DNA from 4 places in the Streptomyces sp. NPDC002835 genome. Region 1 is predicted to be linked to each of the others. Evidence: riboswitches for the same ligand, from Rfam matches in the RefSeq annotation. Region 1 holds a riboswitch; each other region holds the start of a gene.
What was found. A riboswitch is a leader RNA that binds a small molecule or an ion and turns the genes downstream of it on or off. The one in region 1 is predicted to bind cobalamin.

Region 1 (6,857 bases):
CGCCAGGCGCTCCAGGAACTGGTCGTGGAGGGCCGGCTCGAACGCATCCAGGGCAAGGGCACGTTCGTCGCCAAGCCCAAGGTCTCGCAGGCGCTGCAGCTCACCTCGTACACCGAGGACATGCGCGCACAGGGCCTGGAGCCCACGTCTCAGCTGCTGGACATCGGATACGTCACAGCCGACGACACCCTGGCCGGACTGCTGGACATCGCGGCGGGCGGCCGGGTGCTGCGCATCGAGCGGCTGCGGCTGGCCAGCGGCGAGCCGATGGCCATCGAGACCACGCACCTGTCGGCCAAGCGCTTCCCGGCGCTGCGCCGCAGCCTGGTCAAGTACACCTCGCTCTACACGGCACTGGCCGAGGTGTACGACGTCCATCTCGCGGAGGCCGAGGAGACGATCGAGACATCGCTCGCCACCCCTCGCGAGGCGGGACTGCTCGGCACGGACGTGGGCCTGCCGATGCTGATGCTCTCGCGCCACTCGCTGGACGCCCGCGGCGAGCCCGTGGAGTGGGTCCGCTCGGTCTACCGGGGCGACCGCTACAAGTTCGTGGCGAGGCTCAAGAGGCCGAACGGCTGACCCGGGCCCGGCTCGGAACATTGCCGGGGGTCCGGGGGTTGCCCCCCGGGAATTCGCAGCGTGGCGAGGCTCAAGAGGCCGAACGGCTGACCCGGGCCCGGCTCGGAGCATTGCCGGGGGTCCGGGGGTTGCCCCCCGGGAATTCGCAGCGTGGCGAGGCTGAAGCGGCCGAACGGCTGAGCCGGGCCCGGCTCGACATACATGGCGCCGCAACCTGTTGCGGCGCCATGTCATGTTTTGGGCGCCCCGTAGCCAAGTCTTTGCCGTACCGATATACGAACCGGGGGTGACTCCGCGAGAACGCCTCGCCTAGATTTCGTGCGCATTACAAGTGAGCAGTAAGGGGACGGAGTCGCATGTCAGCAGCACCCGATGCGCCCGAAGCGCCACAAGCGCCCGAAGCGAAACAACCGGTCGTCACACCGGTACGCGTGATCATCGCCCTCTGCCTCTTCGCGCCTTTCGTGGCGATGCTCTGGGTCGGCTCCTACGCGAAGGTCGAACCGACTTTCATCGGCATGCCGTTCTTCTACTGGTACCAGATGCTCTGGGTGCTGATCTCGGCGGTCCTGACGATGATCGCCTACAAGCTGTGGCAGCGTGACCAGCGCGGCCGCAAGGGGGGTGCGTCGCAGTGAAGGACGGCGTGAACGGCGTCGCACTCGCCGTCTTCATCTTCTTCTTCGTGGCCGTCACGGTCATGGGCTTCCTGGCCGCGCGCTGGCGCAGGGCCGCGAACGAGAACACCCTCGACGAATGGGGCCTCGGCGGCCGCTCGTTCGGCACCTGGGTGACCTGGTTCCTGCTCGGCGGCGACCTGTACACCGCATACACCTTCGTCGCCGTGCCGGCGGCCATCTACGCGGCGGGCGCGGCCGGCTTCTTCGCCGTCCCGTACACGATCCTCGTCTACCCGCTGATCTTCACCTTCCTGCCGCGTCTGTGGTCGGTGTCGCACAAGCACGGATACGTGACGACCTCCGACTTCGTCCGCGGCCGGTTCGGCTCCAAGGGCCTGTCGCTGGCGGTCGCGCTCACCGGCCTGCTCGCCACGATGCCGTACATCGCGCTCCAACTGGTCGGCATCCAGGCCGTGCTCGACGTGATGGGCGTCGGCGGCGGCGAGACGACCAACTGGTTCGTCAAGGACCTGCCGCTGCTGATCGCCTTCGGCGTGCTGGCGGCCTACACGTACTCCTCCGGACTGCGTGCGCCGGCGCTCATCGCGTTCGTCAAGGACACCCTGATCTACATCGTCATCGCGGTGGCGATCATCTACATCCCGATCAAGCTGGGCGGCTTCGACAATATCTTCGCCGCGGCCGGGGAGAAGTTCTCCCAGGTCAACGAGGCTACGGGCAAGCCCACCGGCGCGCTGGTGCCCGGCGAGATGGCGCACTGGGGCTATGCCACGCTGGCGGTCGGCTCCGCGCTGGCCCTCTTCATGTACCCGCACTCCATCACGGCGACGCTGTCCTCGCGCAGCCGTGAGGTGATCCGCCGCAACACCACGATCCTGCCGCTGTATTCGGTGATGCTCGGGCTGCTGGCGCTGCTCGGTTTCATGGCGATCGCGGCCGGGGTGAACGTCAAGAACGGCCAGCTGGCCATCCCGCAGCTGTTCGAAAACATGTTCCCCGCCTGGTTCGCGGGCGTCGCCTTCGCCGCCATCGGCATCGGCGCGCTGGTCCCCGCGGCCATCATGTCGATCGCCGCGGCCAACCTGTTCACCCGGAACATCTACAAGGACTTCATCCGGCCCGACGCGACCCCGGCCCAGGAGACCAAGGTCTCCAAGCTGGTCTCGCTGCTGGTGAAGGTGGGCGCCCTGGTCTTCGTCCTCACCATGGACAAGACCGTGGCGATCAACTTCCAGCTGCTGGGCGGAATCTGGATCCTGCAGACGTTCCCGGCGCTGGTCGGCGGTCTGTTCACCCGCTGGTTCCACCGCTGGGCACTGATCGGCGGCTGGGCGGTCGGCATGCTCTACGGCACCATCTCCGCCTACAACGTCGCGAGCCCGACGCAGAAGCACTTCGGCGGCTCGTCCGACGCGATCCCGTTCATCGGCCAGATCGGCTACATCGGTCTCACCGCGTTCGTGCTGAACGTGGTCGTGACCGTGGTCCTCACCTTCGTCATGCGGGCGGCCAAGGCCCCCGAGGGCATCGACGAGACCAGCCCGTCCGACTACACCGCGGACGCGGGCGACCCGGGCGTCAAGGTCGAGCTCCCGCCGGCCACGGCGGGCGCGCCCGGCGGTCACTGACACCGCACACGACCGAGAAGGGGCCGCCGGACCTCCCGGCGGCCCCTTCTCGTATCGCGGTGGACCGTCACCTCAACTTCCGCCCGCAGACACAACATGTGGGGGTGGCACTCCCGGCCCGCCCCCACATGTATGCTCATCTCGCTGTCACTGCAGGGGAATCCGGTGCGAATCCGGAACTGTCCCGCAACGGTGTGATCCGGTGCGCTTTGCCGTACCCGTTTCGAGTCCGACGACCTGCCGACGGCGCATCCGGTTCGACCGATCCGGATGCCAGACGTCCGGGCCTCGCGGTTGGGCCGGTGGACGCCGTGCGCCGTGCTGCCCAGGTACGCGCCGCCACGGCCCCCGCCTCCCGCCGGTCCAGAGCCGAGCGAGGGAGAGCACCACATGACCATCGCGCCAGCCGATCCGGCTTCAGCGACCCAGCAGGACGGCCCCGGGACCGTGCTGCTGCGGCTCCTGACGGACCTCACGGCCGACCTGGCCGACACCGACCCGGGCAGGGTCGCCGCCGCCGCGCTGCGCGGCCGGCACGCCGGGTCCGACGAGGCCGAACTGCGCTCCCTCGCCACCGACGCCGCCGCCGGCCTCATCTCCGAGGACCCCGCGTACTCCAAGCTGGCCGCGCGTCTGCTCACCCGCACGATCGCGACGGAGGCCGCCGGGCAGGGCGCGGTGTGCTTCTCCGCCTCGGTCGCCGTCGGCCACCGCGAGGGCCTGATCGCCGACCGCACGGCCTCGTTCACCGCACTGCACGCGGACCGGCTCGACGCGCTGATCGACCCCGAGGGGGACGACCGGTTCGGCTACTTCGGGCTGCGGACGCTCTACAGCCGCTATCTGCTGCGGCACCCGATCACCCGCCGGGTGATCGAGACCCCCCAGCACTTCATGCTGCGCGTCGCCTCCGGCCTCGCCGCGGACGACACCGAGCCCGCGGTGGACGAAGTGGCCGCGCTGTACCGGCTGATGAGCCGGCTCGACTATCTGCCGTCCTCGCCCACCCTCTTCAACTCCGGTACCCGTCACCCGCAGATGTCGTCCTGCTATCTGCTGGACTCGCCGCTCGACGAGTTGGACTCGATCTACGACCGCTACCACCAGGTCGCCCGCCTCTCCAAGCACGCCGGCGGCATCGGCCTCTCGTACTCCCGCATCCGCGCCCGCGGTTCACTCATCCGGGGCACCAACGGGCACTCCAACGGGATCGTCCCGTTCCTGAAGACCCTCGACGCCTCCGTCGCCGCGGTGAACCAGGGCGGCCGGCGCAAGGGCGCCGCCGCGATCTACCTGGAGACCTGGCACGCGGACGTCGAGGAGTTCCTTGAGCTGCGCGACAACACCGGCGAGGACGCCCGCCGTACGCACAACCTGAACCTCGCGCACTGGGTCCCCGACGAGTTCATGCGGCGCGTCGAGGCGGACACCGAGTGGTCGCTGTTCTCCCCGGTCGACGTGCCCGAGCTGGTCGACCTGTGGGGCGACGAGTTCGACGCCGCGTACCGCCGGGCGGAGGCCGCCGGGCTGGCCCGCAAGTCGGTCCCGGCCCGTGAGCTGTACGGGCGGATGATGCGGACCCTCGCGCAGACCGGCAACGGCTGGATGACGTTCAAGGACGCCGCCAACCGCACCGCCAACCAGACGGCGGAGCCCGGCCGGGTCGTCCACTCCTCCAACCTGTGCACCGAGATCCTCGAGGTGACGAACGACGGCGAGACGGCCGTCTGCAACCTGGGCTCGGTCAACCTGGGCGCGTTCGTCGACGCGGGAGCCGGCGCCGACGGCATCGACTGGGAGCGGCTGGACGAGACCGTCCGCACGGCGGTGACCTTCCTCGACCGGGTCGTCGACATCAACTTCTACCCGACCGAGCAGGCCGGCCGGTCCAACGCCCGGTGGCGTCCGGTGGGCCTGGGCGCGATGGGGCTGCAGGACGTCTTCTTCAAACTGCGGCTGCCCTTCGACTCCCCCGAGGCGAAGGCCCTGTCGACCCGGATCGCCGAGCGGATCATGCTGGCGGCGTACGAGGCGTCCTGCGACCTCGCCGAACGCGACGGCTCCCTGCCGGCCTGGTCCGAGACCCGCACGGCGCGCGGCGTGCTGCACCCCGACCACTACGGCACCACGCTCAACTGGCCGGAGCGCTGGGACGCGCTGCGCGCCCGGATCGCCGACGTCGGCATGCGCAACTCCCTGCTGCTCGCCATCGCGCCGACCGCCACCATCGCCTCGATCGCCGGCGTGTACGAGTGCATCGAGCCGCAGGTGTCCAACCTCTTCAAGCGCGAGACCCTCAGCGGCGAGTTCCTCCAGGTCAACTCCTACCTCGTGGCCGAGCTGAAGAAGCTCGGCGGGTGGGACGCGCAGACCCGGGAGGCCCTGCGCGAGGCGAACGGCTCGGTGCAGGGCTTCGACTGGGTCCCGGCCGACGTACGGGCCCTGTACCGCACCGCCTGGGAGATCCCGCAGCGCGGCCTGATCGACATGGCGGCGGCCCGTACGCCGTTCCTGGACCAGAGCCAGTCGCTGAACCTGTTCCTGGAGACGCCGACCATCGGCAAGCTCAGCTCGATGTACGCGTACGCCTGGAAGCAGGGTCTGAAGACGACCTACTACCTGCGCTCGCGCCCGGCGACCCGTATCGCCCGCGCCGCGTCCGCAGCCGTCCCTGTCCCCGTCCCCGCGCAGGCGACCCCCGAAGAGGCCGTCGCCTGCTCCCTGGAGAACCCCGAGTCCTGCGAGGCCTGCCAGTAATGAGCTCCACCGACACCGGCGCACCCGTCAAGAACCTTCTCGACCCGGGCTTCGAACTCACCCTCCGCCCCATGCGCTACCCGGACTTCTACGAGCGCTACCGGGACGCCATCAAGAACACCTGGCACGTGGAGGAGGTCGACCTCCACTCCGACGTCACCGACCTGGCCAGGCTCACGCCCGGTGAGCAGCATCTGATCGGCCGGCTGGTCGCGTTCTTCGCGACGGGCGACTCGATCGTCGCGAACAACCTGGTGCTCACGCTCTACAAGCACATCAACTCCCCGGAGGCGCGGCTGTATCTGTCGCGCCAGCTGTTCGAGGAGGCCGTGCACGTCCAGTTCTATCTGACGCTGCTGGACACCTATCTGCCCGACCCGGACGACCGGGCCGCCGCGTTCGACGCCGTCGAGAACATCCCGTCGATCCGCGAGAAGGCGCAGTTCTGCTTCCGCTGGATGGACTCGGTCGAGAAGATCGACCGGCTGGAGTCCAGGTCCGACCGGCGTCGCTTCCTGCTGAACCTGATCTGCTTCGCGGCCTGCATCGAGGGCCTGTTCTTCTACGGGGCGTTCGCCTACGTGTACTGGTTCCGCTCGCGCGGACTGCTGCACGGTCTGGCCACCGGCACCAATTGGGTGTTCCGTGACGAGACGATGCACATGAACTTCGCCTTCGAGGTCGTGGACACCGTCCGCAAGGAGGAGCCGGACCTCTTCGACGACGAGCTGCGCCAACAGGTCACCGACATGCTCGCCGAGGCCGTGGAGGCGGAGCTGCAGTTCGGCCGCGACCTGTGCGGCGACGGCCTGCCGGGCATGAACACGGAGTCGATGCGCGAGTACCTCCAGTGCGTCGCCGACCAGCGCCTCACCCGGCTCGGCTTCGCCCCGGTGTACGGCTCCGAGAACCCGTTCTCCTTCATGGAGCTGCAGGGCGTCCAGGAGCTGACGAACTTCTTCGAACGCCGCCCGTCCGCCTACCAGGTGGCCGTGGAGGGATCGGTGGACCTCGACGAGGACTTCTGATCCGGTGAACGCCGTCGCGGCCCGCGCCTCTCACGGGGGGAGGCGCGGGCCGCGGTGGTGTGGGTCAGATACCGCAGCTGGAAGCGGACCAGAAGCGGCTCGACCGGTGGTCGACGTGGGTGTGGTCGTTGTGGCCCGGGTAGCCGGGACCGAGGATGCCCCGGAAGCCGTGGTGGCGGGCCTGCTGGGCCATCTTGCACAGGGAGTGCGATCCGGCGCCG
Region 2 (6,857 bases), on a different contig from region 1:
TCGACGACTGGGTCCGTGCCTTCCTCTCCGGGAATCCGTCCGGAACGGTCGTGGAGATCGGCACGGGTCTCAACACTCGCTTCGAGCGTGCCGACAACGGGCGGGCACGCTGGTTCGACCTGGACCTGCCCGATGTCATCGAGCTGCGCCGGAAGTTCTTCGGGGAGAGCTCACGCCGGACGATGATCGCAGGATCGGTGACGGACGTGTCATGGACCGACACGGTGACCGCAGTCGGGGACGGACCGTACCTCTTCAGCGCCGAGGCCGTCCTGCCCTTCCTCGACGAGGCGGACGTCCGGCAGGTCATCGCCCTGATCGCCGAACGCTTCCCCGGCTCCCCGCTCGCGCTCGACACCGCAGGACCGGGCATCATCGACTCCCAGGATCAGCACGACGCACTCAGCAAGGTCCAGGCCCGTATGCGGTGGGCGTGCGACGATCCGGCCGACATCATCGAATGGGCGCCCGGCGGACGCCTGCTGGCCACGCATACGCTCACCACCTTGCCCCCGGCCTTGTACGGCCGATTGCCCGCCGGGTATCAGGAGATGCTGAACGGCCTGGCGGAGCAGCGTCTTCCGCAGGTCGAGCAGTACCGGCTCAATTTCGTTCAGCTGCCGTAGAGCCGCGGCAATGGCATCACTGGGTGGCTCGGAAGGGAGCGCGTCAGTGGTCGGAGCGGGCGGGGTGCCGGCGGAACGGACCCACCCGGCAGCGGGGCCGGGGCGGACGACGCCCGCGCGCACCCCTTCGGTGGGAGTGGTCGGAGCCGGCGTCGTGTCGCTGCTGGCTGTCGGAGCGCTGTTCTGGGCCGCAGGTATGCCGGAATGGCTGGGCCGTCCCGGCGTCGTGGCCTGGCAGACCGTCTGCGTGGCCATCACGGTCCAGGCCCTGCCGTTCCTGGTATTGGGGACGTTGGTCTCGGGTGCGGTCAACGCTTTCGTACCGGCTCATGTGTTCAGCAGGGCGTTGCCGCGCAATCCTGCGCTCGCCGTACCGGTGGCGAGTGCGGCGGGGGTCGTGCTGCCCGGCTGTGAGTGCGCATCCGTGCCGGTGGCGGGAAGCCTCATCCGCCGCGGTGTGCCGCCGGCGGCGGCCTTCGCGTTCCTGCTGTCGGCGCCGGCGGTGAACCCGATCGTGCTCGTGTCGACGGCGGTCGCTTTCCCGGGCAGTCCGCAGATGGTGGCCGCGCGGCTCCTTGCCTCCCTCGCCGTCTCCGTGGCGATGGGGTGGCTCTGGCTTCGGTTCGGCCGTGCACGATGGCTGCGGATGCCGGCCCGGCACACCGGCCACCGGCAGGGGCACAGCCGCTGGGAGGAGTTCCGGCTCGGGTTCCGGCACGACTTCCTGCACGCGGGAGGATTTCTCGTCGTCGGGGCGATGACGGCGGCCACGTTCAACGTCGCCGTACCGCGCTCGGTACTGGAGACGTTCTCCGACTCACCGTGGTTGTCCCTCCTCTTCCTTGCCGCGCTGGCGGTCGTGCTGGCTGTCTGCTCGGAGGCGGACGCGTTCGTCGCCGCCTCCCTCACCGGCTTCTCGCCCACTGCCCGGCTCGCGTTCATGGTGGTGGGGCCGATGGTGGACGTGAAGCTGATCGCTCTGCAGGCGGGTACGTTCGGCCGTGGGTTCGCCCTGCGGTTCTCCGCGGCCACGGCTGTGGTCGCCATCGCGTGCAGCGCTCTCGTCGGGTGGTGGCTGCTGTGAGACACACGGTGCAGAACGTGCTGCTCATGGTCCTCGGGGCCGGTGTTCTACGGGTGTCCCTGTTCAGCGACATCAGCCTGCGCTATGTGAAGGAAAGTCTGCAGCCCTACGTCGCCGCCGCGGGGACCGTCCTGCTTGTCGCGGGCTTCATCGGCGCTCTTCACGACAGATCGCTCAGGGCCGCGACGACGGCGACGGATGGGACAGGCCAAGTGGTGCCGTCAGAGCACGGGCACGATCACTCACACGGATCCCGCGTCGGCTGGCTGCTCCTGCCGCCCGCGCTGGCACTGCTGCTCTTCGCGCCGCCGGCCCTCGGGGCGTACACCGCCGCTCGTGACACTCCGTTGATCGTCGAAGAGTACGAGCGTTTCGAACCCCTCGCGGTAGAGGGGCCGGTCCCGTTGTCGTTGACCGAATTCATCGCACGGGTACAGCAGGACGAGACAGGCAGCCTCGAGGGCCGCACGGTCGTCATGCAGGGTTTCGTCACACCGCGCAAGGACGGCGGCTGGGATCTGACCAGGCTCGTCGTGGCTTGCTGTGCTGCGGACTCCCAGTCGTTGGCGGTCACCGTCCGCGGCGCACCGGCACCACCTGCCGACACCTGGGTCAAGGTGACCGGTACATGGCATCCTCGCGGGGCCTTCGGAACCAGGTCGGCGGCGTTGGCGCTGGACACGGCCCGAGTCGAGCGCATCGCTCAACCGGCAAACCCCTACACCGACAGAGCGCCCACCGTCAGCCCCTGAGGCCGACGGGCCTTTGCCGGCCCGTACCGACCCGGTCCGTACCGACCCGGTCCGTTCCGGACTCGTCCGCCGGCGAGGTGGCCAGGCTCGTGGTGGGCGGCGCCATGCCGGCGGTGGTGGCGGTGCGTCGGCTGCTGACGAGGCCGCGGTTCCGCTTCGGCTCGTCCGGCGCGGGCGGCGTGCTCACCGTGGTGTTCACGGGCCTGCCGTTCTTCCGGGGCGCGCTGCGCTCACTGCGCGGCCGCAGTTCACCGGGGACGGACAGCCTGGTCACCGCCGCCACGCTGATCTCGCTCGTGCTCCGCGAGAGCGTGGTCGCGCTGACCGTGCTGTGGCTGCCTGACCTCGGCGAGTTCCTCCAGACCCTCACCCTGCGCCGCACCCGTCGCGCCATCGAGCAACTGCTGACGACCGGTGAGGAACGCGTCTGGGTCGTGCGCGACGGCGGCGTCGAGGCCGAGGTCGCGCTCGACGAGGTGCGGGACGCGCGGCGGGCCATGACCATGCTGCTCATCGCCTGCCCCTGCGCCGCCGGTCTCGCCACTCCCACCGCCATCAGCGCCGCGATCGGCAACGGCGCGCGGCGCGGCACTCTGATCAAGGGCGGCACCCAGCTGGAGGGTATCGGCCGCGTCTCGGCCGTCGTCTTCGACAAGACCGGCACCCTCACCTTCGGGAAGCCCTTGGTGGCGGGCGTGGTGAGCCTCAGCGACCGGTTCATGGCCGACGACGTGCTCAGCCTGGCCGCCTCCGGCGAGCTGCACGCCCGCCACCCCCTGGCGCAGGCCATCGTCGCTCACACGGCGCAGCAGCACCTGCACGTGCCCATTCATCAGGCGTGCGAAGTCGTGCTCGGCATGGAGACCACCGCACGACTGCCGGCGCGGGCACGTGCTTGACCCGTCACCGTCCGGCCGGTCCATGGGGCCGACAGACCCTCGCTCCTTGGCCCGGCACACCGAACCAAGGAGCCCGCGTCGCTCATTGGAGAGCTGCGGCCGGGTATGCCCCCGGTGTGTCTCCCACAGTCCCCATCAGGGTGGCATCTTTGCGATGACGGAAGGGTCACCCTCCCGTGCACGCTATGCTGCAAGCCGCCCCGCGGGGGAAGTCCGGTGGAAGTCCGGCGCTGACCCGCAACGGTAGGCGGAGCCCAACTTGTGGCCCCGTGAGCCCGATTACCCGCGGTGGTGATGGCTCCTGTCAATTCGCCGTGGACTGCGAGAGGGTGCTGCACAGGGCGCCCCGCGTCCCGGGCCGCTCCTGTGCTCACGTGGGTGCACGGCCTGAGGCGAAGGCGATCCGCCCATGGCCACCCCCCTCGAACTCGAACCGGCCGCACCACCTCACGCGGCGCGTACCGGCGCCGGCCCCGCGCCGCCCAAGCGTGTATCACTGCTCCTTCTCTTCTCCACCCTGTGCACCGTGCTGTTGCTCTCCATCGTCTGTGGGGCGGGGATCGGGGCGTCGGGACTGTCCTGGGGAGAGGTGCTGCGTCACCTGTGGGCCGGGCTGACCGGCGGATCCATATCCCCCGACGAAGTCTCGGCGTACACCATCGTGTGGGAACTGCGCTTTCCACGAACCGTGCTGGCCGCGGTCGTCGGGGCCGGCCTGTCCGCCATCGGCGTCGCCGTGCAGGCAATGGTCCGCAACGCCCTCGCCGACCCGTTCGTCCTCGGCATCTCCTCCGGCGCGGCCGTCGGCGCCAACGCCGTCCTCCTCTTCGGAGCCTTCGGCGCTCTCGGCTTGTGGGCCCTGTCCACGGCGGCCTTCCTCTCCGCGCTCCTCGCCATGGTGCTCGTGTACGCGATCGCCCGCACCTCTGACGGTCTGACCCCGCTGCGGCTCGTCCTGACGGGCACCGCGATGTACTACGGCTTCTCGGCCGTCACCACGTTCATGGTGTTCGCGGCCGAGCGCGGCGAGGCGGCCCGCTCCGCGATGATGTGGCTGCTCGGCAGTCTCGGCGGAGCCAGCTGGGCCTCCGTGCCGATTGCCGCGGGGGCCGTGCTCGCCGGCCTCGCCCACCTCACTGTGTCGGCGCGCCGCCTGAACGCCCTGGCGATGGGTGACGAGACCGCGGCCGCCCTGGGGGTGGACGCGGGAAGGCTGCGCAAGGAGCTGTTCCTGGTCTGTGCCGCCGTCACGGGGGCCGTGGTCGCGGTGAGCGGTGCGATCGGCTTCGTCGGCCTGATGGTTCCGCACGCCGCACGGATGCTGGTCGGCGCGGACCATCGCCGGCTGCTGGCCGTCGCCCCACTCGCGGGCGCCGTCCTGCTGATCTGGGTGGACATCCTGTCGCGCGTGGTGCTCGCTCCCGTCGAGCTGCCGGTGGGCGTGCTGACCGCCGTCATCGGCGTGCCGTGCTTCGTCCTGCTGATGCGCCGCCGCTCCTACACCTTCGGAGGCGCGTGATGCGGATCGACATCGATGCACTGACGGTCGAGGTCGCCGGCGCGCGGCTGGTGCGGGAGGTCACGCTCCGAGCGGGCAGCGGGCAGGTCGTCGGGCTGGTCGGGCCCAACGGCAGCGGCAAGTCCACGCTGTTGCGCTGCGTCTACCGGGCCCTGCGCCCCTCGACAGGGACGGTCCGGCTCGGCGGTGAGGACCTGCACTCCCTGAGCGCGCGCGAAGGCGCCCGCCGGCTGGCCGCCCTGCCCCAAGAGGCGGTCACCGAGTTCGACTTCACGGTCGCCGAGGTCGTGGCGATGGGGCGGCTGCCGCACCAGCGGTCCGTGGCCCGGACCACCGACGAGGACCGGAAGGCGTGCGAGGCCGCGCTGGTCAGGGTGGACGCCTGCCACCTCGCCGACCGCGGCTTCCTCACCCTCTCCGGCGGCGAGAAGCAACGGGTCCTGATCGCCCGCGCGCTCGCGCAGCAGCCGCGCGTACTGGTGCTCGACGAGCCCACCAACCACCTCGACATTGCCCAGCAGTTGGAAGTGCTGGCTCTGGTGCGCGGAAGTGGGCTGACCGTGCTCACCGCATTGCACGACCTCAACCTCGCCGCGCTCCACTGCGACCTGCTCCACGTCATCGACAGCGGCCGGATCGTCGCCTCCGGTGCACCGTACGACGTGCTCACACCCGAGTTGCTGGCCGAGGTCTTCGGCGTACGGGCGCACCGTGTGCCGCACCCCGAGTCCGGCGCCGTGCAACTGCTCTTCGACCGTCTCCCACCGACTCAGCCCGCTTCTTGAGGAGCCATGGCCATCATGCCGAACCCCGTACGCCCCGCCGCACTCGCACTCGCCGCCGCCCTGGTACTCACCGGGTGCGGCGCGCAGGTCACTTCCCAGGACGAGGAGGGTGGTGGTGCCCGGGCACGCGGCAGCCACTACCCGGTGACCATCGAGAACTGCGGCCGGACGAAGAGTTACGACAAGGCGCCACAGCGTGTCGTCACCAATGACGTCGGCATCACCGAAATCATGTTCGCGCTCGGACTCGAGGACCGCATGGCGGGCTATGTGATGCCCGACGACAGGGGCGATCTCACAGCCGTTCCCTGGAAGGACGCTTACGAGAAGACGAAGTGGCTCTCGAAGAAGACGATCAACAAGGAACTGGTCCTCGCCGCCCGCGCCGATCTCGTCTTCGCGGGCTGGAACTACGGCTTCAACGAGGGGGAAGGCTTCAGCCCGGCCGAGCTGGAGAAGGTGGGCGTCGACTCGTATCTGCTGAGCGAATCCTGCCGCAACGGGCAAGGGAAGGCCCGCGGGGTGATGCCACCGCTCGAAGCGCTGTACACCGATCTGCGGAACCTGGGAAAGATCTTCGACGTCGAGGACCGCGCCGAGACCCTCATCGCGGACTTCAAGAGGAAGGTGGCCGAAGCGCAGGCGAAGGCCCTGAAGGGCGCCGACCGCCCGCGCGTCTTCCTCTACGACGACGGCCGGGACAAGCCGCTGACCTCGGGCCTGTACGCCGGGCCGCACGACATCATCACCAGGGCGGGTGGCGACCACGTCATGAAGGACCTCAAGGACAGCTGGGCGACGGTGGGCTGGGAGACCGTGGTCGAGCGTGACCCCGAGGTGATCGTGATCAACGACTACGGAGACACCACCGCGGACCAGAAGCGGAAGTTCCTGAAGTCCTACCCCCCGCTCGCCGGCGTCTCGGCCGTGAAGAACGACCGGATCGTCGTCCTCGACTACGCGGAGCTGGTCGAGAGCCCGCGCAATCCCGCGGCCATCGCCTCACTCGCCGCGGACCTGAGGAAATTCGCCTCGTGACCTGACCGGCAGAGGGCCCACTCCCGTGAAGGGATCGCGGGGGCATGGGGGCGGCTGAAGCCCGGCAGAGGTGGTGGTACTTCCTGTGTGCTCAGGACGCTGCGGTGCTGAGGGCCCTTTCCCGCCGGGCCGGACGGCTCGAGTCCGGCCACGC
Region 3 (6,857 bases), on a different contig from region 1:
GGGCGGGCGTGCCCTCCGGCGGCCGGGGCGACGGACGCGTGCGCCGGGTCGTCACGGCCCTTCGTGCGGTGGCCAGGGACCGCGGGCGGACAAGACTAAGTCTGGAGTTGCGCGCCAATTGCTCATCAGGCTTTCGGGACGTCACAGGGTGCAGTCTTCCCGTTGACAGGCCGAAAGCCCAAACGGAACCCTGCGGGCCGGTCCGCGCACCCTCCCGGCCTGCACTTACATCAGGGGAGTGAGGAAGCGGCGAAGGACTTCGTGGTACGCCTTGGGGTCCGCGTTCCACATGGCGGCGTGCGGAGCCTGCGGGACCGTGTGGAGGGTGACCAGATCGGGACGCCGGTCGGCGAGTTCCCGCGAGCGGTGCCAGGGGGCCAGGGAGTCGTCGGGGCCGTGGAAGATCAGTGTCGGCACGCCCAGCGACCGCGGGTCGACGGCTTCGGCGAGCCGGTCGCCGTACCCCGCCCCGGTGCGGCCCTGCGCGGCCCGCACCGCCAGCGGCAGCAGCGCGGCGGGGGTCCTGCGGGCGGCGGCGAGGCCGCGTACGGTCGCCTCCCAGTCGAGCACGGGCGAGTCCAGCACCACACCGCTGATCCGGTCCCGCAGGCCGGAGTTGGCGGCGGCGTGCAGGGCCATCGAGGCGCCGACCGACCAGCCGTGGACGATGACGCGCTCGGCGCCGTGGCGAACGGCGTGCCGGACGGCCGCGTCGAGGTCGCGCCACTCGGAGTCGCCGAGGTGGCCCAGACCGTCCGGGGACCGGGGGGCGCCCTCGTCGCCCCGGTAGGCGAGGGACAGCACCGGGAACTGCTGGCCGAGGAGGAAGTCCAGCACGTTCAGGGTGTGCTCCCGGGTGGTGCCGAGACCATGAACGGCGATGATCCAGGTGGCCCGGGCGCCTGGCACGAACCAGGCGGGGAGTGCGCCGAGTTCGCCGGGGACGAGGATGTCGGAGTGCTCGATGCCGAGCGCGGCGGACGGGTCGCCCTTGTGCACCTGCGGGGTGAGCCGGACCCGGGTGCCGGGCTCCAGCCCGCCCTCCGTGACGCGCACGAGCCGGCGCACGACCGTGTCCGCGTCGTGCGCGACGCCGTCGAGGACGGGGCCCACGACCGCGTGAACGCCCGGCGCCTCCAGTCCGTACGTGCCGGGGCGCATCGAGGCCAGGCTGCGGGTCAGCACGACGCGGCCGGGGGCGGTGGCGTGGACGGTGAGCCGGGGATCGCCCGGCAGTGGCCTTCGGGCCCCGCGGAGCGCGGCGTGGCTCGCGTAGCGGCCGGCCGCGACTGCGGCCGCGCCGACGCCGATCAGTGTGGTGACGGCCGCTGCCGTCGCTGTAGCGGGGCGCACGGGTCCAGTGTCGGGGCGGGCGCGGGTGGGGGCCAGTGGGGGGAGCCGGGCGGGCACCGCGCAGCAGTCAGGAAGAGCCCTGGCCGTAGCCCGCGAGGCGGGTGGCCGCCGCGGCCAGTTGGGGTGGGGTCAGGAGGTTCGGGGTATGGCCCGGGACGGAGGCGGCCGTGAGCCAGACGCGGCACATCCACTCCAGTTGCGCCGTGCGGTCGTACGCCTGGGGCAGGGTGTCGCCGTAGGTCACCGTCCCGTGGTTCTGGAGGAGGCAGGCCGTGCGGTCGCGCAGGGCGTGGAGCATGTTCCGGGCCAGTTCGTCCGTGCCGTAGAGGGCGTAGGGGGCGACGCGGACCGGGCCGCCGAGGGCGGCGGTCATGTAGTGGACGGGCGGGAGTTCGGGGACGAGCGTGGAGACCGCCGTCGCGTGGACGGCGTGGGTGTGCACGACGGCGCGCGCGCCGGTCTCGCGGTGGATCGCCAGGTGCAGGGGCAGTTCGCTGGTGGGCTTCAGAACTCCGAGGACCTGCGTGCCGTCGAGGTCGACAGCGACGGTGTCGCGGTCCGTGAGCCGGTCGTAGGGCACTCCGCTCGGCGTGACAAGAACCACCTCGCCGACCCGGACCGAGACGTTGCCCGAGGTGCCGACGACGAGTCCTTCGGCCGCCGTTCTGCGGGCGGTGTCCACGAGCTCCCGCCAGGTCTGCTCGATGCCGTTCCGCCGTGCCTGGCCGGTCGCCGCACCGGTCGCCTCATCAGTCATGGCGGCGATCCTGCCAGCCGGGTGCGCGGCCTCGGCGACACGGAGGGTGTTCGAGTGGCTGCTGTGAGCGCCACCGGGGCCGAAAATCGGACAAGCGGAATCAGCCGACCCCACTTGGGGACACCGCGAAGTCCGACCCAGTTCACCTTCCGTTCATTCAGGTTGCCTACGGTCCTCGCGTCAATGACGTCAAACGATTGCCTGGGTAAATGGAACACATCACACTGCTGCTCGCGATCGTGATCGTGACAGCGCTCGTGTTCGATTTCACGAACGGTTTCCACGACACCGCCAACGCGATGGCGACGACCATCTCGACCGGCGCAATGAAGCCGAAGACCGCGGTGGCCATGTCCGCCGTTCTGAACCTCGTCGGCGCTTTCCTCTCCGTGGAGGTCGCCAAGACCATCTCCAGCGGACTGGTCGACGAATCAGGCATCACACCTGAAGTCATCTTCGCGGCGCTCGTCGGCGCCATCCTGTGGAACCTGCTCACCTGGCTGGTGGGCCTGCCGTCCAGTTCGTCGCACGCCCTCATGGGCGGTCTGATCGGCGCCACGGTCGCCTCGGTCGGCTTCGCCGGGGTCAACGGCGGCGTCGTCGTCACCAAGGTGCTCATCCCGGCCATCGCCGCGCCCGTCGTGGCCGGTCTCGCCGCCATGCTGGCGGCGCGGCTGACGTACCGGGTCGACAGGAACACCGACGCGAAGGCCACCGCCAAGGGGTACCGCGCCGGTCAGATCGCATCCGCCGGTCTCGTCTCCCTGGCGCACGGCACCAACGACGCCCAGAAGACCATGGGCATCATCACGCTCGCCCTGGTCGCCGGCAATGTCCTCGCCCCCGGGTCCAACCCCCCGATGTGGGTCATCGTCTCGGCCGGTGTGGCGATCGCGCTCGGCACCTACCTCGGCGGCTGGCGCATCATCCGCACCATGGGCAAGGGCCTCACGGACCTCCAGCCGCAGCAGGGCTTCGCCGCCCAGACCAGCGCGGCCAGCGTCATCCTCGCCTCCTCGAACCTCGGCTTCTCGCTGTCGACCACGCACTCCTGCTCCGGCGCCGTCATGGGCGCGGGCCTCGGCCGCAAGGGCGGCGTGGTCCGCTGGTCGACCGCCACCCGGATGTTCGTGGCCTGGGGTCTGACCCTGCCGGCCGCCGGACTCGTCGCGGCGATGTCGGAGTACGTCACCAAGCAGGGCGGCTGGGGTGTCGCGGCCGTCGCCGTCTTCCTCGTCGGCTCCTGCATCGCGATCTGGTTCATCTCGCGCCGTCAGGTCGTCGACCACACCAACGTCAACGACGTCGACACCGAGGAGCCCGCGGACGTCGTCACGGACGCCGTCACGGCCGTCACCCCGCCGCCCGCCGGCGAACTGAAGACCACTGTCCCGGCCCCCGCCGACCCCGAGCCGGTCCGTCCGGCCGCGGTGTAAGGAAGCAGCAGCATGAAGATCGACTGGGTAGCCCTCGGCTCCGTGTTCGGCGTGAGCCTCGTCGCCACCGTCGCCCTGGTGGGCCTGTTCACCCTGGGCATCGTGGGCCTGAGCAAGCAGGGGTCCGGCACACAGACCGCCGGCTCCGCCGTACTGACCCGCACCGGCGCGTACGCGTGCTTCGCGCTCTGCGCGGCGGCGGTGTCCTACGGGATCTATCTGATCGTCACCTGACGTCCCGTATCCGCACGGAGGCCGGGCCGGACGCACCTGCGGGCGCGTCCGGCCCGGCCTTCGCGTGTGCGCCCGTGTGGGACTGCGCACACTGTCCCGCCGCAGGTCAAGGGTGAGTTGACGGGCGTTCGCGCACATGGTGGACTGCCGGGGCCATCTACGGCGGCAGAAGAGGAAGTCCGGTGCGAATCCGGCGCGGTCCCGCCACTGTCACCCGGGGACACCACCCCGGGGAGCCAGGAACTCTCGCCGCCGGTCACGTCGAACCAGGGCGCGGACCCTGAGTGAGGACTCCTGCCATGCCCGGCCGCGGTACTGCCCTGTCTGCACTGCCTGCCTTGCCTCTCGGATCCCGTCCCTGCGGACATCTCCCCTCGGACGGCTGATCACGTGCGCGCCGACCGGATCTTCCTGTACGGCGCCGCGGCCGGCCTCGTCGGCGACCGGCTCCTGGGCGATCCCCGCCGGGGGCACCCGGTCGCCGTCTTCGGGCGGGCCGCGGGCGCCGTCGAGCGTGCGCTGTGGCGTGACCACCGGGGCCGGGGCGCCCTGCACACCGCGGTGTGCGCCGGCGGAGCCGTGGCCGTGGCGGCCCTGGCCGCCCGTGCCGTACGCCGCTCCCCCGCCGCCTCGCTGGCCCTGACCGCCGCCGCGACCTGGGCCGTCGTCGGGGGCACGACGCTCGGCCGCGAGGCCGCGGCCGTCGGAGAGGCGCTGGCGGCCGGGGACGTCGAGGCCGCGCGCGAGCGGCTGCCCCATCTGTGCGGCCGCGACCCGCAGGCACTGGACGAGCAGCAGATCGCCCGCGCCGTCGTGGAGTCCGTCGCCGAGAACACCTCGGACGCGGTCGTCGGCGCCCTCGTGTGGGGCGCCGTGGCGGGCGTGCCCGGGCTGGTGGGCTTCCGGGCGGTGAACACCCTGGACGCGATGGTCGGCCACAGGTCGCCGCGCTACCGGCGCTACGGCTGGGCCTCGGCCCGCCTCGACGACGTCGCCGGCTGGCCCGGCGCCCGGCTGACCGCCGTGCTGGCGGCCCTCTGCGGGCCGGACCCGCGAGGCGCCGTGCGGGCCTGGCGGGCGGATGCCGCCAAGCACCCGAGCCCCAACGCGGGCCCCGTGGAGGCGTCCTTCGCGGGCGCCCTCGGCGTACGGCTGGGTGGGACCCTCTCCTACGGCGGCCGGGTCGAGCACCGGCCGGTGCTGTGCGGGGAGGGCCGCGCGGTGGAGTTCGGCGACATCGGTCGGGCGGTGCGGCTTTCGCGCCGAGTGGGGCTGCTGGCCCTGGCGGTCTGCGCGGGCGCACGGCTCGGCGCTGGGGCACTGAAACGGAGACGGGCATGAGCGGTGGGCTGCTGGTCGCGGGAACCACCTCGGACGCGGGCAAGAGCGTCGTCACGGCCGGGATCTGCCGGTGGCTGGTGCGGCAGGGGGTGAAGGTCGCGCCGTTCAAGGGGCAGAACATGTCCCTCAATTCGTTCGTGACGCGTGAGGGCGCGGAGATCGGGCGGGCCCAGGCGATGCAGGCGCAGGCCGCCCGCGTGGAGCCGACCGCGCTGATGAACCCCGTACTGCTCAAGCCCGGCGGCGACCGCTCCAGCCAAGTGGTGCTGATGGGCAGGCCCGTCGGCGAGATGAGCGCGAGGGGCTATCACGGGAACCGGCAACGCGAGCTTTTCGAACCGGTCATGGCGTGCCTGGATGAGCTGCGGGGCACGTACGACGCTGTGATCTGTGAAGGGGCGGGCAGTCCGGCCGAGATCAATCTGCGGCGCACGGACATCGTGAACATGGGCATCGCGCGGGCGGCCCGGCTGCCGGTGCTGGTGGTCGGCGACATCGACCGGGGAGGGGTGTTCGCGCAGTTCTTCGGTACGACGGCGCTGCTGAGCCCCGAGGACCAGTCGCTCGTGGCGGGGTATCTGGTCAACAAGTTCCGCGGCGACGTGTCGCTGCTGGAGCCGGGGCTCAACATGCTGCGCAGCCTCACCGGACGGCCGACCTACGGTGTCCTGCCGTACGCGCACGGACTCGGCATCGACGAGGAGGACGGCCTGAGGGTGTCCCTGCGCGGCGCGGTACGGGAGTCGGTGGTCGCCGCGCCCGTCGGCCAGGACGTGCTGCGGGTCGCGGTGTGCGCGGTGCCGCTGATGTCGAACTTCACCGATGTGGACGCGCTGGCGGCCGAACCGGGCGTCGTGGTGCGGTTCGTGGACCGCGCGGAGGAGCTCGTGGACGCCGACCTGGTGGTGGTCCCCGGCACCCGGGGGACGGTCAGGGCGCTGGCGTGGCTGCGGGAACGCGGGCTGGCGGACGCCCTGGCACGGCGGGCGGCGGAAGGCCGGCCGGTGCTGGGCGTCTGCGGCGGCTTCCAGGCGCTCGGCGAGCACATCGAGGACGACGTCGAGTCGAGGGCCGGCGAGGTCGCGGGGCTCGGGCTGCTGCCGGTACGGGTGCGGTTCGCGCGCGAAAAGTGCCTGGCCAGACCGGTCGGCGAGGCGCTCGGGGAGCGGGTCGAGGGCTACGAGATCCATCACGGTGTCGCCGAGGTCCTGGGCGGCGAGCCCTTCCTGGACGGCTGCCGGGTGGGCGCGGTGTGGGGGACGCACTGGCACGGGTCGCTGGAGAGCGACGGCTTCCGGCGGGCCTTCCTGCGGGAGGTCGCGGCGCGGGCGGGGCGGCGCTTCGTGCCCGCGCCGGACACCAGCTTCGGGGCGCTGCGGGAGGAGCAGCTCGACCGGCTGGGCGATCTGATCGAAGAGCACGCGGACACCGGGGCGTTGCTGCGGCTGATCGAGGACGGGGCGCCGGCGGGACTGCCGTTCGTGCCGCCGGGGGCGCCGTGACGGCCCCCGGGGCGGCGGGCGCGGGCCGCTCCCGCGGCAGACCCTCTCCCCGCTCTCTCACCGCCCGCCGCGCTCGGCGGAAACCAAGCGAGTCGCGCCGTCTGCGCGACTCCCGCAAAGGAGTGATCAAAGGATGAGCACCCCCTATCCGTTCACCGCGGTCGTCGGGATGGACGATCTGCGGCTGGCCCTGCTGCTCAACGCGGTCAGTCCGGCGGTCGGCGGTGTGCTCGT
Region 4 (6,857 bases), on a different contig from region 1:
CCATGTCGACGGCCTGGGCCAGTTCGGTCACTCCGCAGGGCCCCTGGCGCAGCCGGGTCAGGATCATCAGGCGTGACGGCGTCGCCAGCGCCTGGAGTGTGGCTGCGATGGTCGCCGCGGAGTCCGCGTCCAAGTGAGCGGCCGGGGTGGCCCTGTCGTCGCCGACTCCGTGTCCCATGGTCCACATGGTAGCCGCGCCCCGTCGCGTATGAATGAAGACCTCTTCATGTATTCCGCTATGGTGGTCGGGTTCCGTCCACATCACCGTGCGCGGGATCCGAGGAATCCGAGGAAGAGGTGTGCCTCCGATGGTCCCCCCGACGTCTCCGACGTCCTCGCCCACCACGCCGGTCCGCGACACGCCCGCGTCCGCCCCGACCCCGCTCCCGGCGCCCGGTCGGCGCCGTACCCGGCTGTTCGCGCTGCCCGAGGTCCGCTGGGCGGCGCTGTCCGCCGCCGCGTTCCTGTGCGCACTGCCGCTCGACCTCGGCGGCGCGCCCGCCTGGGCCTGGGGACCGCTCTACGCGCTCTGCTACGCGGCCGGCGGCTGGGAGCCGGGCTGGGCCGGGCTCCGGGCGCTGCGCGAGAAGGCCCTCGACGTCGACCTGCTGATGGTCGTCGCCGCGGCCGGGGCCGCGGCGATCGGGCAGTTCCTCGACGGCGGGCTGCTGATTGTCATCTTCGCCGTGTCCGGCGCGCTCGAGGCGCTCGCCACCCGGCGCACCGCGGACTCCGTCAGCGGCCTGCTCGACCTCGCCCCGGCCCGGGCCGTACGCCTCACCGACGGCGGCCGGGAAGCGGTGGACGTCGCGGAGTTGCGCGTCGGCGACACCGTGCTCGTACGGCCGGGGGAGCGGCTGCCCGCCGACGGGACCGTGCTGGAGGGCGCGAGCGAGGTCGACCAGGCCACCATCACGGGCGAGCCGCTCCCCGTCGGGCGCACCGCCGGCGACACCGTCTTCGCCGGCACGCTCAACGGCACCGGCTCGCTGCGCGTCCGCGTCGACGCGGACGCCGCCGAGTCCGTCATCGCACGGATCGTGGCCATGGTCGAGGAGGCGAGCGCGACCAAGGCGCCCACCCAGCTGTTCATCGAGAAGATCGAACAGCGGTACTCCACCGGTGTCGTGGTCGCCACCCTCGCGCTGCTCGCCGTGCCGCTCGCCTTCGGCGCCGACTTCACCACCACCCTGCTGCGCGCCATGACGTTCATGATCGTGGCCTCGCCGTGCGCCGTCGTGCTCGCCACCATGCCGCCGCTGCTCTCCGCGATCGCCAACGCCGGCCGCCACGGAGTGCTCGTCAAGTCCGCCGTGGCGATGGAGCGGCTGGGGTCCGTCACCCGGGTCGCGCTCGACAAGACCGGCACCCTCACCGAAGGGGCGCCGCGCGTCGCCCACGTGCACGCCCTGCCGGGGGGCGGCCTCGACGCGGACACCGCGCTGACCCTCGCCGCGGCGGCAGAGCTCCACAGCGAGCACCCGCTCGGCCGCGCGGTCGTCGCCGCGGCCCGCGAACGCGGCCTGCGCCTGCCGGAGGCACGGGAGTTCGACTCGGAGCCCGGGCGCGGAGTGTCGGCGCTCGTCTCGGGCCGCAAGGTGCGCGTCGGCAGCCCCGCCGCGCTGCTGACCGGCGCGTGCCCGGCGGTCACGGAGGCGGAGGCCGACGGCCGTACCGCGGTCGTGGTCGAGGTCGACGGCGAACCCGTCGCCGTGCTGGCCGTCGACGACCGGCTCAGGGCAGGCGCACCGGAGGCCGTCGCGGCCCTCGCCAGGCTCACCGGCACCGCACCGACGCTGCTCACCGGCGACAACCCGCGGGCGGCGGCGCGCGTGGCGGGCGAGGTCGGCATCACCGACGTACGGGCCGAACTGCTGCCGCAGGACAAGGTCGCGGCGGTACGGGAATGGGAACGGGCCGGCGACAAGGTCCTGGTCGTCGGCGACGGCGTCAACGACGCCCCCGCGCTGGCGGCGGCGACCGCCGGCGTCGCGATGGGCCGGGCCGGCTCCGACCTGGCGCTGGAGAGCGCGGACGCCGTCGTCGTACGCGACGAGGCCGCCGCCGTCCCGGCGGTCGTGGCCCTGTCACGCCGGGCCCGCCGGCTGGTCGTGCAGAACCTCGTCATCGCCTCCGTGTGCATCGGCGTCCTGGTCGTCTGGGACCTCGCCTGGCACCTTCCGCTCCCGCTCGGCGTCGCGGGCCACGAGGGCTCCACGGTCCTGGTGGGCCTCAACGGCCTGAGGCTGCTGCGGGAGTCGGCCTGGCGCGACGCGGCGGCGGCGTGACGTACGGCGCGAACCCCGCGACCCGGCCCGGTGACCGTCCCGTACCCGGTCGCGGGTGCCGGGCGTCAGCCCCGGGAGGAGGTACGGGGAGCCGGCCCGGCGGGGGAGGAGGCGGCCCGTGTCCACGCCGCCAACTCCTCCGCCGTCCGCGGACCTTCGCCCCCGTCCAGCAGCCCCTGCGCCCGCAGCAGCTCCGCGACCGCCGTCCCCCACGGCATCCGCAGCCGCGCCGACTCCAACAACGCGTGGTCCGAGAGGAGTCCGGCCGCCGGGCCGGTCCGCAGGCCGTCCGGCGTCAGCACGGCGGCGTCGTCGGCCCAGCGCAGGGCGAGATCGACGTCGTGCGTCGCCATGACCACCGTCGTCCCCGCCGCGCGCAGACCGTCCAGCACGTCGAGCAGCCGCTCCTGCCCGTGCGGATCCAGCCCCGCGGTCGGCTCGTCCAGGATCAGCACCCGCGGCCGCATCGCCACCGCGCCGGCGATCACGGCCCGTTTGCGCTGCCCGTACGAGAGCAGATGCGTGGGCCGGTCCCGCAGCGCCACGATGTCCATCGCGGCCAGCGACTCGTCCACCCGGGCCCGTACCTCTTCCTCCGCCAGCCCGAGGTTCATCGGACCGAACGACACGTCCTGCTCGACGGACGCCGCGAACAGCTGGTCGTCCGGGTCCTGCAGGACCAGCTGCACCGTCGTGCGGAGCCGGGTCAGCCCGGCCCGGTCGTAGGTCACCGGCTCGCCGCCCAGGCGCAGCCGGCCGGCCGCGGGCCGCAGCCCGCCGCTCAGCAGCCGCAACAGGGTCGTCTTGCCGCTGCCGTTGCGTCCGAGCAGCGCGGTCGACCTGCCCTCCGCGAGGCCGAGGCCGATGCCGGTGAGCACGGCCGGGCCGTCCTCGTAGGCGTAACCGGCGTCGACGAGTTCCACGATCACAGGGCGTACCTTTCGAGCACGAGAGTGAGGACGACGATCCCGGTCAGCAGCGCGGCGACCCAGGCGAGGAACGGGCGGGACACCGTGGCCGGCGGCACCAGCACCCGCAGGGTGCCGTCGTAGCCGCGGCCCGCGAGCCCCGTCTGCAGCCGGCTCGCCCGGTCGAAGGCGCGCACGAAGGCCGTCGCCCCGAGCCCCGCGAGCGAGCGCCAGGCGGCGGCTCGCGTCGTGTGGCCGAGGCGGGCGGCCTGGGCCTGGCGGATGTTCGCCACGGCGTCGAGCAGCAGAAAACTGATCCGGTACATGACAAGCGCCACGTCGACCACCGCGGGCGGCACGCCCGCCTTCACCAGCCGCGGCAGCAGGTCGGACATCGGCGTCGTGAAGGCGAACAGCAGAACGCCCAGCGAGGCCGCGGACGTGCGCAGCAGCAGCCGCGCCGCCTGTCCCGGCCCGTCCGGCGCGAACGCGACCAGGCCGTCCGGGCCGCCGACCGCGAACAGCAGCGGTACGGCCCCGGTGACACAGAACCCCAGCGGGATACGGAACGCCCGCCAGAGCCGGCGGGGCGCCACCCCCGCCGGGCCGAGCAGCACGGCGAGCGTGGCCGCGGCGACGAGGACGGCGCCGGGCCACGGCGGCAGACAGACGGCCGTCACCGTCAGACCGACCCCGAGGGCGGCCTTCTCGCACGGGTGGCGGCGGCGCCAGCTGCTGCTGTGCGCCGCCACGTCGATGGGAAGCATCGGCGGCTACGCCGGGGGCGCGGCGGTGTCGGAGTCCTCGGCGGCGGCTTTCGCCGGCTCCTTCGCCTGTGCCTCTTTCCCCTGCGCCTCCTTCGCCCGCTCCTCGCCCTGCCGCCGGCCCCGGCGCAGCCCGAAGTAGTACGCCAGCACGCCGGCGCCGAGCGCCGCCTGCAGGGAGAACAGCGCCGACTCGACCTCGCCGGACGGCGGTTCGTACAGCGGGGAGAACCAGGGCTCGTAGTCCGGTTCGAGCTCCGTGATCGCCGCCTCGGCCTCCCCGTCCGCGCCGGTGAACGGTTCCGCCTTGTGGTCCCCGAGTCCCAGGACCAGGGGCAGGACGGCCAGGGCCGCAACGGCCAGCAGGAGCAGGGTGTTGATCCTCGCGTTACGGCTCATCGGACCGTGGCCTCCTTCTTCGTACCCGGAACCAGTACGCCGAGCCTGGTCAGTTCGCCTTTGCTGGACCGGCTGAGCAGCCGCATCACCAGCACGGTGAGCAGGCCCTCGCTGACCGCCAGCGGGATCTGGGTGAGGGCGAAGATCCCGCCGAACTTCGCCAGCGAGCCCGCGACACCGCTGCCGGGGTCGGGGAAGGCGAGCGCGAGTTGGACGGTGGTCACGCAGTACGTGGACAGGTCGGCGGTGAACGCGCCGAAGAACACGCTCACCATCAGCGGCGCCCCGGACCGGCGCAGCAGCCGGTACACCCCGTACCCCGCCCAGGGGCCGACGACCGCCATCGAGAAGACGTTGGCGCCGAGCGTGGTCAGACCGCCGTGCGCCAGCAGCAGGGCCTGGAAGAGCAGCGTGATCGTGCCGAGCACCGCCATGATCGGCGGTCTGAACAGGATCGCGCCGAGACCGGTACCGGTCGGGTGCGAGCAGCTGCCCGTCACCGACGGGATCTTCAGCGCCGACAGGACGAACGTGAAGGCGCCCGCCGCGCCGAGCAGCAGGGTCGAATCGGGATTGGACCTGACCTCGCGGGTCAGGGCGCGTACGCCGTGGACGACGAACGGGGCGGACGCGACGCCCCAGGCGGCCGCGTGCAGCGGGGGCAGATACCCCTCGGCTATATGCATGATGTGGGAGACCCTCTCCAGCACCTCGTGGATGGACAACGCACCCTGGCCGGTCTCCTGGCTGACGGGTCATGCCGCCCGTACTCCGCCTTCCCGGGCACCACGCGCAGGCGCGGTGTCCCAGTGGCTCCCCGTGAGGGGTCGGAGCCGGACTTCCCGATCACAGTGGCGAGGGCCGCACCGGTACCGCACCGGTTTCCCGAACACCAAGGCCCCGTGACAGTAATGCGCCGACCAGCGACATCACAAGCCGCGCACGGGCGCACCGGGCCGCGGCGGGGTGAGCCGTTCGCCACATCCGGGCCGGGGGCGGGCGTTCGGGGGCCGCTCGCGGCCGCGGTACGTCGGGGTCTGGGGCGGTCGTACGCGCGGTTCGCGGGCCGCGGTGCCTCAGAGCTTGCCGCGGCCGTACGTCACACCTTGCGGTAGTCGTACGCCTCCGAGGCCGCCGCCTCCACCGCGTCCAGGTCGGCCCCCGCGGAGGCCGTCACCAGGGCCGCCACCGCGCCCTCCACGAACGGCGCGTCCACCAGCCGGGTCCCGTCGGGCAGTTCGTCGCCCTCGGCCAGCAGCGCCTTGACCGTCAGCACGGCGCTGCCCAGGTCCACCAGGACCGCGACGCCGGCGCCGCCGTCGACCTGCTCCGCTGCCGCGGTGATCAGCTCGGCGCTGGTGCCGAGACCACCGTCCGGGGTGCCGCCGGCCGGCGCCACCGGGGCCGTACCGCCGCCGCCCGCGAGGCCCTTGGCCAGTTCGGCGACGGCGGCGGCCACCTCCCTGCTGTGCGAGACCAGCACGATCCCGACCTGTCCGGCGTCGCTCATGGCGCCTCCACCGCCTCCGCCGTCTCGGCGAGCGCGGCGACCAGCAGGGCGGACGACGTGGCTCCGGGGTCCTGGTGGCCGATGCTGCGCTCACCGAGATAGCTCGCCCTGCCCTTGCGCGCCTGCAACGGCACCGTCGCCAGGGCCCCCTGCTCGGCCGCCTCGCGGGCCGCGGCGAACGACTCGGTACTGTCGCCGAGCGCCGCGACCGCCGGCTCGAGGGCGTCCAGCATCGTCTTGTCGCCCGCCTTCGCGCCGCCCAGCTGCGCCACCGCGGCGACCCCCGTCCGCAGCGCCTCCGCGAGCTGCGCGGGAGTCACCTCCGCGTCGTCGCCCAGCGCCTTGCCGGTGCGCCGCAGCAGCGTCCCGTACAGCGGGCCCGACGCGCCGCCGACTGTCGACACCAACTGCCGTCCGGCCAGCATCAGGACTGCGCCGGGCGTCGCCGGCGGCTCCTTCTCCAGCGCGGTGCCGACGGCCGTGAAACCGCGCCGGAGATTGCTGCCGTGATCCGCGTCACCGATCGCCGAGTCCAACTCGGTCAGTCGGTCCGCCTCCCGGTCCACGGCGGCTGCGACCGCGGCCAGCCAGCGGCGGAAGAATTCGGCGTCGAGCACAGGAACTCCCTGGTGAGTCGGGTCGGTTCGGTCGGTACGAGGGACGACGGCATCGGGGACGCAGGCCGTCACGACCCCCAGCGCAGAGCCGGTGTCCGCACCGGCGCGTCCCACAGCCTGAGCAGCTCCTCGTCTACCTGGCAGAGGGTCACGGACGCGCCGGCCATGTCGAGGGACGTCACATAGTTGCCGACGAGGGTCCGGGCGACGGCCACGTCCCGCTCGGCCAGCACCCGCTGGACCTCCGCGTTGAAGCCGTACAGCTCCAGCAGTGGAGTCGCGCCCATGCCGTTGACGAGGACGATCACCGGGCCGGAGGGGCGCAGATCCTCCAGGACGGCCTCGACGGCGAAGTCCGCGATCTCCCGCGA

Region 2: another riboswitch for cobalamin. It lies ahead of ACWD01_RS25100 (FecCD family ABC transporter permease); the one in region 1 lies ahead of ACWD01_RS02815 (ribonucleoside-diphosphate reductase subunit alpha).
Region 3: another riboswitch for cobalamin. It lies ahead of ACWD01_RS35265 (cobalamin biosynthesis protein); the one in region 1 lies ahead of ACWD01_RS02815 (ribonucleoside-diphosphate reductase subunit alpha).
Region 4: another riboswitch for cobalamin. It lies ahead of ACWD01_RS24920 (energy-coupling factor ABC transporter permease); the one in region 1 lies ahead of ACWD01_RS02815 (ribonucleoside-diphosphate reductase subunit alpha).

The regions. Positions count from the first base shown of each region.
Region 1 is NZ_JBSFUW010000002.1:14,699-21,555, reverse strand. Features, by position in the region: gene ACWD01_RS02830 (GntR family transcriptional regulator) at 1-582, shown strand, start outside; gene ACWD01_RS02825 (DUF3311 domain-containing protein) at 939-1,220, shown strand; gene mctP (monocarboxylate uptake permease MctP) at 1,217-2,851, shown strand; cobalamin riboswitch at 2,949-3,110, shown strand; gene ACWD01_RS02815 (ribonucleoside-diphosphate reductase subunit alpha) at 3,242-5,608, shown strand; gene ACWD01_RS02810 (ribonucleotide-diphosphate reductase subunit beta) at 5,608-6,636, shown strand; gene ACWD01_RS02805 (D-Ala-D-Ala carboxypeptidase family metallohydrolase) at 6,701-6,857, opposite strand, start outside.
Region 2 is NZ_JBSFUW010000026.1:17,832-24,688, forward strand. Features, by position in the region: gene ACWD01_RS25080 (class I SAM-dependent methyltransferase) at 1-626, shown strand, start outside; gene ACWD01_RS25085 (permease) at 637-1,710, shown strand; gene ACWD01_RS25090 (TIGR03943 family putative permease subunit) at 1,737-2,462, shown strand; gene ACWD01_RS25095 (HAD family hydrolase) at 2,540-3,361, shown strand; cobalamin riboswitch at 3,519-3,667, shown strand; gene ACWD01_RS25100 (FecCD family ABC transporter permease) at 3,771-4,880, shown strand; gene ACWD01_RS25105 (ABC transporter ATP-binding protein) at 4,880-5,665, shown strand; gene ACWD01_RS25110 (ABC transporter substrate-binding protein) at 5,681-6,703, shown strand.
Region 3 is NZ_JBSFUW010000062.1:8,433-15,289, forward strand. Features, by position in the region: gene ACWD01_RS35240 (hypothetical protein) at 1-145, opposite strand, end outside; gene ACWD01_RS35245 (alpha/beta hydrolase) at 226-1,353, opposite strand; gene ACWD01_RS35250 (class II aldolase/adducin family protein) at 1,421-2,110, opposite strand; gene ACWD01_RS35255 (anion permease) at 2,320-3,546, shown strand; gene ACWD01_RS35260 (hypothetical protein) at 3,559-3,780, shown strand; cobalamin riboswitch at 3,912-4,047, shown strand; gene ACWD01_RS35265 (cobalamin biosynthesis protein) at 4,171-5,121, shown strand; gene ACWD01_RS35270 (cobyric acid synthase) at 5,118-6,623, shown strand; gene ACWD01_RS35275 (putative cobaltochelatase) at 6,757-6,857, shown strand, end outside.
Region 4 is NZ_JBSFUW010000025.1:95,237-102,093, forward strand. Features, by position in the region: gene ACWD01_RS24895 (ArsR/SmtB family transcription factor) at 1-178, opposite strand, end outside; gene ACWD01_RS24900 (heavy metal translocating P-type ATPase) at 309-2,288, shown strand; gene ACWD01_RS24905 (energy-coupling factor ABC transporter ATP-binding protein) at 2,354-3,211, opposite strand; gene cbiQ (cobalt ECF transporter T component CbiQ) at 3,214-3,963, opposite strand; gene ACWD01_RS24915 (energy-coupling factor ABC transporter substrate-binding protein) at 3,970-4,359, opposite strand; gene ACWD01_RS24920 (energy-coupling factor ABC transporter permease) at 4,356-5,045, opposite strand; cobalamin riboswitch at 5,076-5,271, opposite strand; gene ACWD01_RS24925 (PTS-dependent dihydroxyacetone kinase phosphotransferase subunit DhaM) at 5,459-5,869, opposite strand; gene dhaL (dihydroxyacetone kinase subunit DhaL) at 5,866-6,486, opposite strand; gene dhaK (dihydroxyacetone kinase subunit DhaK) at 6,555-6,857, opposite strand, start outside.